One region of the Pseudoalteromonas sp. McH1-42 genome, then DNA from elsewhere that is predicted to be linked to it. Evidence: predicted binding sites of a transcription regulator. Region 1 holds the regulator's gene; the other holds the start of a gene.
What was found. Region 1 encodes FliA, which starts transcription of late flagellar genes. Its sites were predicted from a motif close to CTAAAGNTNNNNNNNNNNNNGCCGATA; they were not measured.
Positions count from the first base shown of each region.

Region 2: the regulator FliA is predicted to act here: its motif matches at 4,321-4,347, upstream of MHN31_RS12395 (VC2046/SO_2500 family protein).

Region 1 is NZ_JAKRFU010000021.1:74,411-81,673, reverse strand. Features, by position in the region: gene flhA (flagellar biosynthesis protein FlhA) at 1-547, shown strand, start outside; gene flhF (flagellar biosynthesis protein FlhF) at 568-2,100, shown strand; gene MHN31_RS18245 (MinD/ParA family protein) at 2,093-2,953, shown strand; gene MHN31_RS18240 (RNA polymerase sigma factor FliA) at 2,956-3,690, shown strand; gene cheY (chemotaxis response regulator CheY) at 3,734-4,117, shown strand; gene MHN31_RS18230 (protein phosphatase CheZ) at 4,137-4,907, shown strand; gene MHN31_RS18225 (chemotaxis protein CheA) at 4,923-7,166, shown strand; gene MHN31_RS18220 (chemotaxis response regulator protein-glutamate methylesterase) at 7,247-7,263, shown strand, end outside.
Region 2 is NZ_JAKRFU010000012.1:158,270-165,532, reverse strand. Features, by position in the region: gene MHN31_RS12420 (hypothetical protein) at 1-531, shown strand, start outside; gene MHN31_RS12415 (NCS2 family permease) at 538-1,827, opposite strand; gene MHN31_RS12410 (SEL1-like repeat protein) at 1,946-2,410, shown strand; gene MHN31_RS12405 (SulA-like leucine-rich domain-containing protein) at 2,529-2,954, shown strand; gene MHN31_RS12400 (YchJ family protein) at 2,971-3,426, shown strand; gene MHN31_RS12395 (VC2046/SO_2500 family protein) at 3,765-4,286, opposite strand; tRNA gene MHN31_RS12390 (tRNA-Tyr) at 4,399-4,483, shown strand; tRNA gene MHN31_RS12385 (tRNA-Tyr) at 4,506-4,590, shown strand; tRNA gene MHN31_RS12380 (tRNA-Tyr) at 4,614-4,698, shown strand; gene MHN31_RS12375 (YgjP-like metallopeptidase domain-containing protein) at 4,880-5,560, opposite strand; gene MHN31_RS12370 (ion channel) at 5,633-6,613, shown strand; gene MHN31_RS12365 (HD domain-containing protein) at 6,610-7,257, opposite strand.

The DNA.
Region 1 (7,263 bases):
TATGCTGGCTAAGAGTCATCCTCGTCTGGTTGAAGGTCTGGTACCAGATATCTTGCCACTCACTACGATTGTGAAAGTACTGCAAAACTTGCTGAATGAAGGCGTTGCAATTCGTGACATGCGCTCTATTGTTCAGACCCTGGTTGAGTACGGTCCACGCAGTCAGGACCCGGATGTACTGACGGCTGCAGTGCGTATTTCACTGCGTCGATTGATCGTTCAGGATGCGGTAGGTGGGGCTGAAGAAATCCCTGTCATAACATTGGCGCCCGAGTTGGAACAGATGTTGCATAAGTCTCTACAGAACGCAGGTGATGAGGGGGCAGGCATAGAGCCAGGCCTTGCAGAGCGGCTTCAAGGTTCATTAAGAGAAGCCCATCAAACGCAAGAAATGCTCGGCGAGCCGTCCATCTTATTAACCTCAGGTATGTTAAGAAGTGTGCTGTCAAGATTTGTAAAACACACCATACCGGGACTGAGAGTGATGTCATATCAGGAAGTACCGGATGAGAGACAAATCAAGATAGTGAGCTCAGTTGGACAGTAGAGGACTAGAAGGGGCTGACCATGAAAATTAAACGTTTTTTTGCAAAAGATATGCGTACTGCTTTAAAAGAAGTGAAAGAAGAGCTAGGTGCAGATGCAGTGATCATGTCAAATAAGAAACTGGCAGATGGCGTTGAAATCGTCGCTGCAGTAGACAATGATCGGACACCCGCTCCACAGCCTCAGGCGGCGCAGTCAGCTCCTCAGCAAAGCGCAGCGCAAGCTGCACCTCGCCAGGCAGCCCCAGGGCAAAGTGCTCAGCATAGTTACAGCCAGCCTGCCAGAATGGTTCGTCCTCAACCTCGCCGCGCAGAGCCTCAGAAGCAGGCGCAGGTTGCAGACAGTCTTGAAGCCTTGCTTGAGCGCCAAGCCCCTCGTCCTAAGTCGCCCGAGCTTGCTTCTATGTTTTCTCAGTCTGGCATTAACACCGATGACATGTTCGGCGCTCAGCAACGTAACGAAGCACCGGCAAAAGCAGCGCCCCAGGCTGTACGTCAACCGCGTTATGAAGCGCAAAGTCATGGCTTTGATGGCCGTGATGCAGCCACTTCCTGGGAGTTTGGAGATGACCTCGATCAGGGCTTTGGTGACGAACCAGCGGCGCAGAAAAAAGCCAACGATGATGAAATGTCTTCTATGCGTGATGAGATGAACGCCATCCGCCAGTTACTCGAGTTTCAGTTGTCTGGGCTGATGAATCAGGAAATGGCACGTCGTGATCCAACCCGCGCTTGTCTGGTTGAGCGTCTTAAAGGCATGGGAATTGGTGCGGAAGTCGCAGAGCAGATGGCTTGCTTCATTCCTGATGACGTTTCTCGTAAAGAAGCGTGGAACGCACTGCTGAATATGGTTGTCAATCAAATGCATACAACAAACAACGATATTCTGCGTCAGGGCGGTGTATATGCGATGGTCGGACCAACAGGGGTTGGAAAAACCACAACAGTTGCAAAATTAGCAGCGCTGGGCGCACAGAAATATGGTGCAGACAATGTGGCACTGATCACAACGGATACCTATCGTATCGGTGCTTACGAGCAATTGGCGACCTATGGTCGGATCATCGGCTGTCCTGTTAAGCAAGTAAAAGATGCCAATGAACTTGCAGAGGTTCTTTATCATTTACGCAATAAGCGTCTAATATTAATAGACACGGCGGGAATGAGTCAGCGTGACTTGCGTCTGACGGAGCAGCTAAACACCCTGATGCGTAGTAGCCGTGTTGACATTCGCAGCTACCTGGTATTAAGTGCGACTGCGCAGATGCATGTACTGCAAGAAACCGTAAACCACTTCAAAAAAGTCAATTTAAGTGGTTGTATTTTTACAAAACTTGATGAAAGTCTAAGTTTAGGTGAGATAATTAGCATAGCGATTCAAAATCGTCTGCCAATAGGGTATCTTACCAATGGTCAGCGAGTGCCTGAAGACATTCGCGTGGCAAACGCTCAGAAGTTAGTCAAAAAGGCTGAGCAATTGTATTTAAAGAGAACAAAAGCACAACATTCGCGACGTGTACCAGTGGCGTCCCAGACAGTAGGAATGTATGATTAATACAGTTTTAGATCAAGCAAGTGGCCTGCGGAGAATGAACCAAAAAAATAACCACAGTGTAAAAGTAATCGCAGTGACTGGTGGTAAAGGTGGAGTAGGTAAAACCAATGTATCCCTCAACACTGCCATCGCATTAGGACAGCAGGGTAACCGGGTCTTGGTGCTTGATGCTGACTTAGGTCTGGCTAACTGTGATGTCATGCTAGGCTTGAGGGTCGAGAAGAATTTATCTCATGTATTGTCCGGCGAATGCGAGCTAGACGAAATTTTGGTAGAGGGTCCGGCTGGGATCCGTATCGTGCCTGCAACGTCAGGCTCACAAAATATGGTCGAATTAACGCCTGCGGAGCACGCTGGTTTGATCCGTGCCTTCAGTGAGCTGAGCAGCGAATTTGATATTTTAATCGTCGATACGGCGGCTGGTATTTCAGACATGGTGCTGAGCTTCTCTCGAGCTGCACAGGATGTACTGGTTGTAGTGTGTGACGAGCCGACTTCTATTACCGATGCGTATGCGCTTATCAAAGTATTAAGCCGTGAACATGGCGTCTACAAATTCAAAATTGTGGCCAACATGGTACGCAGCTTAAGAGAAGGGCAGGAGCTATTTGCTAAGCTGTCCAAGGTTACAGACCGATTCTTAGATGTCGCTTTAGAGCTGGTTGCAACGATCCCATTTGACGAAAATATGCGTAAGTCTTCGCGTCGTCAAAAAACCATCGTTGAGCTTTATCCTAATTCACCTGCTGCTGTGGCATTTAGAGGCCTGGCAAGCAAAGCTGTCAAGTGGCCCATTCCCCACCAACCTTCAGGTCATTTGGAATTCTTTATTGAGCAATTGGTAAACGGTTAAAGATGGCTTCACCGGTCAACCGCATGGCGGGATATAAAACGACAGACCACCTGCATAAGGTGGTGGAACGTCATACGCCTTTAGTTAAAAAGGTGGCCTGTCATTTGTTAGCCAGATTACCAGCCAGTGTTCAGCTCGATGATTTAGTCCAGTCAGGTATGATTGGACTGATCGAAGCCTGCAAAAATTTTGACGCGAGCAAAGGGGCAAGTTTTGAAACCTTTGCAGGAATTCGAATTCGTGGCGCAATGATTGACGAGATCCGCCGTGGTGACTGGGCGCCCCGCTCGGTACACAAAAACGGTCGTATGGTTGCAGAGGCTATTGCTGAGCTAGAAGCACAGCTTGGGCGAGAACCAAAAGATACTGAAATCGCTGAAAAACTTGATATTACGCTAGATGAGTACCATCATATTTTACATGATGTCAATGCAAGTAAAGTGATCGGCATCGAAGACTTGGGGGTAGATGAAGACGTAATTTCTCCCGCAGGCAACGATTTTGCGCTAGACAAACCATTCAATAATGTTAAAAATGAGCGCTTTAACGAATCGTTAGTCAATGCGATCAAGACTTTACCTGAGCGCGATGCTTTGGTGTTGTCTTTGTATTATAACGATGAGATGAATTTAAAAGAGATTGGTGCGATCTTAGAGGTCAGCGAATCTCGAGTGAGTCAGATTCACGGTCAAGCAATGATCAAGCTTCGTGCGAAGGTCAATGACTGGATCAATTAGAGTTAGTTTTACAATATAGGTTCAAACCTCACCGGAGGAAGTTTTGGATAAGAACATGAAAATTCTCGTGGTTGATGATTTTTCTACGATGAGAAGAATAATCAAAAACCTGCTAAGAGACTTAGGCTTTACCAATGTTCAAGAGGCTGATGATGGCAGTACGGCACTTCCAATGTTGCAAAATCAGGAATTCGACTTCGTCGTAACTGACTGGAATATGCCAGGCATGCAAGGTATCGATTTGCTTCGTGCAATTCGTGCTGATGATAAGCTTAAACACATCCCAGTACTCATGGTTACAGCGGAAGCGAAAAAAGAACAAATCGTAGCTGCTGCCCAAGCTGGAGTTAATGGTTATATCGTTAAACCGTTTACGGCAGGTACCCTGAAAACCAAACTAGAAAAAGTGTTCGAACGTTTAGGCTAGTATTGATAAGGGTAGGCTTATGTCAACATCTTCTGTGCCACAGATAACTCTGGAACAGGCTAAACTGCTCGTTGAATACCTTGAACAAGGTGAGCAGGAAAAGGCTGATGAGATATTAATTGAGGCCACCAATAAAGAACAATCAGAGCTTTTTGCTGAAGTGGGCAAGCTAACTCGACAACTTCATGAATCGTTGAAGAACTTTGAGTTAGATACCCGTTTATCTGATCTCACGACAGAAGCCATTCCAGATGCCAAGCAGCGCCTTAATTACGTCATGGAGATGACCGAAAGCGCTGCCAATAAAACCATGGATGCCGTAGAAGCAAGTCTTCCCTTAGCCCAAGAACTAGCCGATGAACTCTCTGAAATTAAGCCCACCTGGGACAGATTAATGAGCCGGGATATCCAGCTTGGAGAGTTCAAATCCTTGTGCCACGATCTTGACAGTTTTATGCAGTCGTCAAAAGGCCGTACAGATGAATTACAAAATCTGATGACCAATGTGTTGATGGCACAAGATTATCAAGATTTAACCGGACAGGTTATCCGGCGTGTCATTGAGTTGGTTCGTGAAGTTGAAGACAGCCTAATTCACTTGTTGACCGTATTCGGCAGCGCAGATGAAAGTCAACAAACTGCAGCCCAGCCACAGGCACAAACTAAAGCCCCCGCCGTTACTGATGAGTTATCAGGTCCTGAGGGTCCAATTTTGGACGCTGAGTCTCGAGATGATGTCGTATCCGGGCAGGATGAAGTTGATGACCTGTTGTCTAGTTTGGGCTTCTAATAGGAGAGTATGCGAATGAGCTTTGAAGTCGATGAAGATATCTTACAAGACTTTCTTGTTGAAGCTGGGGAAATACTCGAACTGTTATCTGAGCAGCTTGTCGAACTAGAAAACAACCCGGAAGATAAAGAGCTGTTAAATGCGATTTTCCGTGGTTTCCATACCGTTAAAGGGGGCGCAGGCTTCCTTAGCATGACTGAGCTGGTAGATGCTTGTCACGGTGCGGAAAACGTGTTTGATGTCCTGCGTCAGGGGCAGCGTCAGGTAACACCAGAATTGATGGATGTGATTTTACAATCACTCGATACCATCAATGAAATGTTCTCGTGTATTCAAAACAGAGAGCAACCAGACCCCGCTGATCCACACTTATTGGAAGTTTTACATCAGCTCAGTCAGCCACAGTCAGAAGACGAAGTGATTGATGCACCCGCTGCAGCAGAGCCTGAGCCTGAACCGGTTGTGGCGACACCCAGTGCTGATGATGTGCTGTTCGATGCGCCAGCAGATCCTGTTGATGAACCTGCAAGTGACGGTGCTGACAGCATAGACGAGATTTCTGAAGAAGAATTTGAGAGCTTGCTCGATGAGTTACATGGCTCAGGTAATGGACCCTCAGTCGCATCGCAAGAACCTGCCGCACCGAGTGCAACACCGGCTCCATCAAGCAGCGATGATGGCGACATTACCGATGATGAATTTGACAGCTTGCTGGATGAGTTGCATGGAGTCGGAAAATTTGGTGCGACACCAGAACAAGCGCCAGCTGAGCAGCCTAAGGCGCCGACCCAACCTGCAGCGTCAGAGCCGCCGAAAGCATCTGGCGGTGATGACGATGAAATCAATGATGACGAATTTGAAGCATTACTGGATGAGTTGCACGGAAAAGGGCAAGCACCAAAATCAACGGAAGAGGAAGTAGCAGCAGCGCCGAAAGAAGCGCCCAAAGCACCTCCTAAATCTGAGCCTAAACCAGCTGCACCAGCGGCTAAGGCGCCCGCACCTGCTGCCAAACCGGCACCTGCTAAACCAGCAGCTGAGAGCAAGCCTGCGGCCGACAATAAAGCCGCCGCGAAAAAACCAGCAGCACAGGCAGAAACAACCGTTCGGGTTGATACTAAGCGCCTGGATGAGATCATGAATATGGTCGGTGAGCTGGTATTGGTGCGTAACCGGTTGGTTAGCTTAGCCAATAACTCTAACAGCGAAGCCATGGGTAAAGCCATTTCCAACCTCGATGTGGTGACCGCAGACCTTCAGGGCGCGGTGATGAAGACCCGGATGCAGCCAATCAAGAAAGTGTTTGGTCGTTTCCCTCGAGTGGTTCGGGACTTGGCTCGTAGCCTTAAGAAAGACATTAGTCTGGTGCTGGAAGGGGAAGACACCGATCTGGATAAAAACCTGGTAGAAGCCCTTGCGGATCCTTTGGTTCACTTGGTTCGTAACTCAGTGGACCATGGTATTGAAATGCCGGATGTTCGTGAAGCTGCAGGTAAATCAAGAACCGGTACTGTGACCTTATCAGCCTCTCAGGAAGGTGATCATATTCTGCTGACCATTCGTGATGATGGTGCAGGTATGGACCCGGAGAAGTTGAAGAAGATTGCGATAAGCAAAGGGGTTATTGATTCTGACCAGGCAAGTCGCTTGTCAGATAATGAAGCCTACAATCTGATCTTCGCACCAGGTTTCTCAACCAAAGAACAAATTTCTGACATCTCTGGCCGAGGTGTTGGTATGGACGTGGTCAAAACTAAAATCACCCAATTAAATGGTTCCGTCAACATTCAGTCAGAGCTGGGTGTGGGTACCATACTGGAAATTAAAGTGCCACTGACATTGGCCATTCTGCCAACACTAATGGTGATGATTGGTCAGCAAACATTTGCACTGCCGCTGGCTGGGGTAAGTGAAATATTCCACCTTGATTTGACCAAGACCAACGTGGTTGATGGTCAATTGACTATCATAGTGCGTGAAAAAGCAATTCCATTGTTTTATCTGGAGCACTGGTTAGTAAAAGGTGCTGACAGAGGCGCCCGGAAAGCAGAAGGGCACGTGGTAATCGTCCAGATGGGTACTAAGCAAGTAGGCTTTGTGGTTGACTCTCTGATAGGCCAGGAAGAGGTGGTGATTAAGCCGCTTGATGCCTTATTGCAAGGTACTCCGGGTATGGCTGGCGCGACTATCACATCTGATGGTGGCATCGCGCTGATTCTGGACGTCCCCAGCATGTTAAAATATTACGCCGGCAAGTAAATTCCCGGCGCATTTATACCGACAAAGTGGTGTCAAAGACACCACTTTTCGGATCTGTAACGAATAAAAGAGCAATGCCAATGGCAGTTAAAGTATT
Region 2 (7,263 bases), on a different contig from region 1:
TCTATGGTCGAGCTTTCACCCACCTCTCGAGAATTAAAAAGTCGCATGCATGAATCTCAGGAGCGTTTAAACAACGAACCTCAAAATGCAAACGAATCTGATAAAGTCACATTACCCGACAACGATAAGCAGCTCATCGCGCTGGTTCAGGGCATTAAAAAATTGCGCCACTTACTACGTTCAGAGCACAGCAAAGGCAAAGTAGACACACAAGTGTTTGTTCAGGAAGACCGTAAAATGGAGCGGTTGCAACTAAGAATAAATGTAGAAAGCCAAATCAAGCGGGGAATGTCAGCTAAGAGCGCTAACATGGTGGGATCGGCACGTCAGTATTTTGAAAAAGCCTATGCGATCATCTGCGGTGTCACCCACGCCGATGAGTACACCAAAGAAAAGAAAACTCAGCTCGAAGGATACCTGAGTGAGATAAGCACTGAGCTTAAAGCCTCCAATGCCTCTGCGGTGAAAAAGAAAGCAGAGAAAGAAAAGGACGACCTCGATGTCCTTTTCGCTCCCAAGAAAAAGTGGTGATCAGCCTCAGCTGATCGCAAACTTGACAATAAACAGCACGGTCAATACCCAGACACTGACAGAGATCTCCTCGCGTTTATTACACGCCAGCTTCACCGCAGTATAAGAAATAAAGCCAAGCGCTATGCCATGCGCAATTGAGAACGTCAGTGGTGTCATAAGTAACACCACACTGACCGGAATGGCATCACTCATATCATCCCAGTTCACCAGCTTCAAATTTTGCAGCATCAATACAGCGACGTACAAAATCGCTCCGGCAGTGGCATACGCAGGGACCATTTGCGCCAAAGGTGCAAAAAACATCATAAGCAGGAAACACAAACCAACCACCACTGCGGTTAATCCTGTACGCCCACCCACAGACACACCTGACACAGATTCAATGTACGAAGTGGTTGTCGAGGTACCAAGAAAAGATCCTGCTATCGTTGCTGAGCTGTCAGCCGAAAGCGCTCTGCCAAGGCGTGGCATCCGCCCTTCTTTATCTGCAATACCAGCTTTTTGTGTCACCGCAACCAAAGTGCCACTGGTATCAAACAAATCAACAAATAAAAATGCGAACACCACGCTCAGCATCGAGATTTCCAACGCACTGGCAATATCAAGTTGCGCCAGAGTTGGTGTAATACTCGGTGGCATAGAGACAATACCGGCATACTCGACTAAGCCAAGGCCCCAGGCAAGCACAGTAACCAACAAAATACTCAGCAGCACGCCACTTTTCATATCACGATACATTAAGGCAGCAATAACAAAAAAGCTCAGAATGGCAAGCAAAGGGCCAGGGCTGGTGATGTCACCCAATTGCACAAAGGTTGCCGGACTGGCAACGATGATCTGCGCATTTTTAAGCGCTATCAGAGCCAGGAAAGCACCAATACCTGTAGCAATGGCTTGCTTGAGTACAAGCGGGATTGCCTGTATCACCCACTCTCTGACCTTAAATATACTGAGTAATAAAAATAGACACCCAGATAAAAAAACTGCGCCCAACGCGCTTTGCCAGGAATGACCCATACCCAACACTACGCCATAAGTAAAAAAGGCATTTAAGCCCATGCCTGGCGCCAAAGCCAGCGGATAATTGGCCCACAAGCCCATGATAAAACAACCTATAGCTGCGGCTAAACAAGTGGCAACAAACGCAGCGCCATGATCGATGCCCGCCTCAGCTAGCATGGCAGGGTTCACAAAAACAATGTAAACCATAGTGACAAATGTCGTCAGACCGGCGATAAACTCGGTTTTGACTGTGCTCTGCTGTGCACGGAGCGAAAATAATTTTTCCAGCATGTCTTTGTATTTTATATAGAAACGAAAGCCGGATTTTATCACAAATCTCTGGTGTAATCGGACAAAATAGTTAAAAATCAGCTACACTCTGATCTAAGTCGTATTAAGTGAAATCAGTATGAAAAAGAACCAATTAGCAGTTGCAAACGGCAGTGATTTAGAGCAACAGCTGCTCAATGTGCTGGAATTTGTGACCGCAACACCGGACTCTGAAAACCGCTGGCCCAACGATACCGATAACAAAGCTGTCTATAAAAAAGGCCTTTATTATCTGAAAAATAAACAATATCCGCTCGCTGCGAAATGGCTTCGGCTTGCTGCGATGTCAGGTGATAATAAAGCCCAGTTTTATCTCGGGATGCTTTTTGTAAAAGGTCAGGGTGTACCAAAAAGCGTTTTTCATGGTATTGCCTGGCTGTCGCTCTCTCAAAGTCAGGGAAATCAGGCAGCAGCCGGCACACTTGAGCAAGTGCGTACCCATCTGACAGCTAAGCGATTCATAGATGCCCAGTGCTATGCCGCTACCCTGTATGAGCAAATCCATCAAATGATGCACTTTAGCCCGGACGCGAACCCAAAATAAAAGTAAATGTAATCAAAGCACTATAAAAAAAGCACAAAAAACACGCGATATTTTACTTGCCAAATAGCACTGTATGAAATACTGTATAACCACTGTATAGAAAATCAGTGGTCTGCTCATGTTACATACTCAAGTGCAAAATATATCAGTGTCTCAGGCTAAAACAGCCAATAAACGCTATCAGTTAGTATATGCGGAAGATGACATAGTAAGCAGTTTAGAACTGCTTAAAATCCTGTATCGATGCAATTCACTTCACAGATGGACCTTGCTTATTGCACCAGACAACATTCCAAGCAAAGCCCTGCTGGATAACAGTTCAATCGATAGCAGCAAGCTACTGGTGCTACGTCAAAGACATTTGATAAACTTAGAGTATGTTATTAACAGCGCTTTATGCAAAGGTAACTTTGCAGCGGTGATCACCTGGACAGACATTGTGTCGGAACAACAGCTGTCTCAGTTTAAACTGATAGACAGTGACACTGAGGTCTTTTGTTTTACCCGCACCTCTGGACATGAGGTATCTGTCGTTGCGCATTAAGTTCAAATGAGAAAATATGTGTTATTGCGGTTCTGAAAGAGAAGCACAAGCATGCTGTCTGCCTTTCATAGCAGGCCAAAAACTACCTGACAGTGCGGAGCAGTTGATGCGCTCCAGATACAGTGCTTATTGCCTCAAAGACACAGGGTACATACATCGTACTTATGCACAGTGCAAACGTGCAGAAAATAGTGAGGCCAGTATCAGTGCATTTGCTGAGCACGCAACCTTTATTGGCTTGGAGGTCATCCAAAGCAATGAGTCTCCAGAACATCACTTTGTGGAGTTTAAGGCTACATACTTGGATGGCAGTACGTGTATCACTATGCACGAACGGTCTCGCTTTTTACGTGAAGACGGCCAATGGCGTTATCTTGATGGTGAGCTGTTTGCCTGCCCTGAGAAAAAAATTAGCAGGAATGATCCTTGTCCCTGCCAAAGTGGGAAGAAATTCAAAAAATGCCACGGCTAGATAGGCAGGCTAAATGCTCTGGGTTATTGAACCTTCAATAATCCAGTGTTAGGTAGACAACCACCCGACGCTGCCAATTCCATGCTCTGCCATTATGGCTACGAAACCATTTCAGAGTCTTGGACGCAACCTGACAGTATCAAAGACAAATTGACAACATCATTCCAATAAGCTTGTGGTGTTCGAGCGCATCAAATTACTCGCCCAACATTTTCGCAAAATAGGGTCGATAACAAGGCAAAAATTTTGCTATTTAGTTGTTCTAAATAAGAAATTTTTAACGCCGTTAGCGTCCTATTTGCTCCTTCAAATAGACCCGGTATTAAGTGAAATTGGTATTACACCGCAACCTGCAACATAGATTGCATTTCACCACTGGCTATCTGATCATAGAAACCTGCAGCATCTATATCGTGTTTATCAACAAGCATTTGCGGATTTCTGGTATTTTCGAGCTTCTGTCTTACGGCAGGCTCCAAATTATCAACGATATGCAGCGGAATGTGCTTTTTGTCGTTACGTACCGCAAAGGGCTCTGGCTGCAAACATTCTTTAAGGCGAAGACTTGTCAGATCACCCCCCTGAGCCATAAACCCATTGTTCTGGCCAATCAGCATATCGAACTGTTCTGGGGCAAGCGGCTTTTGCGGACCAAGCTGTAACGCCTTTTTAAGCGCCTCTTCTGATTTATCAGCTTCCTGTGAAGACGAATGCGGCAGGTCAAACTGGCTAAAATCTAATGCATCCTGAGACAATAAAGACAGCAGCAAGCCAAAGTCGCCGCGTCTTGCTTCATGAACGCTGTGATTGAGTGCACTGCCCAGCTGAGCCTCTTTGCACAAAATGCCATCTATCTGCATGTAAAATCGCCACAATTTATCAAATATGAAAATTTATCGGCATTTTTTCAATTTTCTTTAGGACATTTCTTTACTTCACTAAAAACTTTGATATTATCAGCGCCCATGTTGAGGAGGGGTTCCCGAGCGGCCAAAGGGATCAGACTGTAAATCTGACGGCACTGCCTTCGCTGGTTCGAATCCAGCCCCCTCCACCACATCACAATTTGTATTCTCTTAGGAGGGGTTCCCGAGCGGCCAAAGGGATCAGACTGTAAATCTGACGGCACTGCCTTCGCTGGTTCGAATCCAGCCCCCTCCACCACTTTACAATTTGTTTTTCTCTTAGGAGGGGTTCCCGAGCGGCCAAAGGGATCAGACTGTAAATCTGACGGCACTGCCTTCGCTGGTTCGAATCCAGCCCCCTCCACCACTTTCCTAACGCAATATTTCAACCCAATATTTATTCATGCAAGCATGCTTGTCCAGACAACCACATCCGACTGAATTGCGGACCGGTGCTTTTTATTGAAGTGATGCATGAAAGCAAGCTCCAGGCTGCCTATCTCAAAACCATCACTCCATCAGTGTCACTGTGTAGATCCAGCCCCGCGCTATGGCTTTTCAATCTGTAACCCTACTCCATATTGCCTCAGGTATACCTGCGCTTCCTGATATCTGGGATAATGACGTGCCACTATCTGCCAAAAGGCCTGATTGTGTGCCATCACATGACAGTGTGCCAGCTCATGCACAACAACATAATCTATAACCCACTTAGGCGCACCAACCAACAGGCTATTAAGCGCCAGCGTGCCATTTGAAGACAAACTTCCCCAGCGGCGTTTATATTCCCTTATTTTCAATTCCTGATACTGACTGTTCATCAGGACCGAATACTCAGCCAGTACCGGCGTTACATAGCTGAGCAGTATCTGGTTTAAGAGCTTAAATAAGGCTTTGCGCGCGCCCTCTGTTCCCGGTTGTGCCCGGGTTTTTAAACCAATACATTTGGCGTCATGATCAATATAAGAACGACACGGCGACAGCACCAGCTGATATCGTTCACCAAATATCTGAATTTCTTTGTGACAGAAAGGTGATTGGATCTGTTGTTGCTGAGCAGACACTGCTAGCTTCTTATCCTCAACCCAGCTCGACTTGCTCTTCAGCCAGGTTTCCAGCCATTGTCGGTCAATGCCATGCGGCGCAAACACTTTCACGCCATTCGCTGTGACTTTTATCGCAACACTCTGTCTGCGCTTACTGATACTTAACTGATAATCGAATGACATAGATACAATTTTTTATTTACCCTGAAAAAATGCTGCTACCCTTACTAATAGGAAGGATTAAACTGGCGTAATATGAATAACAAACCACTTTGCCAATATGAATCTCCCGACGGCCATAAATGCCAGGAAATAGACATGGGTTCAGGCTATTGCTTCTGGCATGATAGCAAATTTGACAAAAGCGGTCTGGAGTTAACTCAAAAGCTGGAGCGGTATGCAAAACGAGGCGGCCTTTTACAGGGGTTGGAGTTAAAACGTGCCAACCTGGAAGGTCTTAACCTGGTTAAATTTGGTAACCACGAAGGCTATGACCTGTCATACAGCAACTTCTATCGTGCCAACTTGCAAGGTGCTCACCTGTTCAACAGTACCATCAAAAATGCTTCCTTAATGAAAGCGGACTTGCGAGATGCCAATCTACATTGCTGCAAGCTCGAAAACACCAATCTGCTCGGCATGAAACTCGATAAAACTCGTATCGATAACCTCTACCTTGGCGATAAACTGTTACAAGAAAAACAAGCCAGCGACGCACTGAAAGAGCAAGATTTAGATGAAGCCAACGACTTGTTTTTACAATCAGAAGAAATCTATCGCTTACTGAGAAAAGGTGCAGAGCAGCAAGGTCTGTTTGAAATGGCTGGCAAATATACCTACAGCGAACTTCGCATGCGTCACGCGCAATACCCTAAATTATCCAAACGCCGGTTGGTATCCTCTTTCGTTGATATGTTATGTGGCTACGGCGAAAAGCCCGAAAATGTGATCCGCTTCAGTCTGGGCATGATAGTCGCCTGTGCGATTTGCTACTTTATATTCGGAATCAATTATAACGACGGGCTGATCCAGTTTTCCAGTCAGGCCTCATGGTCAGACAACCTCAGTACATTACTCAACTGCATTTATTTCAGTGTGGTCACCTTTACTACACTGGGTTATGGCGACATAACGCCGACCGGCATTACCCGGTTAATCGCCACGGTTGAAGCGTTTACCGGGAGCTTTTCGCTGGCGTTGTTTGTCGTTGTATTCGTAAAACGCATGACCCGCTAGTCGGGGACACCTATCTCTCTGCCCAATTCGAGCAAGAATCCACGCATAAACTCAGTTCGGCGCTGCGCTTCTTGTTTTGCCGACTGCGTGTGCATTTGCTCCGCAATATTCAGCAGCTTGATGTAGAAGTGATCTAACGTGTACTTTTTATCATCCGCTTCTCGTTGCTGACAAAATGGGTCATCAATGTGATACAAATGTCTGGCAATGGCACCGCCCACTTTCATGCATCGACTCACCCCAATCGCCCCAAGCGCATCCATTCGGTCTGCGTCCTGAACAACTTTAGCTTCCAGCGTATCGGGTGGCACGTTGGCACTGAAGCTATGTGCAACTATCGCATGATGTACCGCTGAGAGTTTGTGCTCTGGATAATCCAGGGTTGATAGAAAGGCAACCGCCCTGTCCCCGGCCAATTTCGACGCTATGGGCCTGTCCGGGTGATTCTTTGCCACAGCCACACAGTCGTGTAACCAGGCCGCGGGCAACACAACTTCAAGATCAGCCCCCTCCGCAGCACAGAGTTGCTTGGCGGTTTTAACCACACGCAGGATGTGTGATAAATCATGGGCGGTATCGGCAAACTCGGTTGTGAGCATAAAATCTCTGCATGCCGTCTCTAATTCCGTCATATTTACTGTCATTTATCC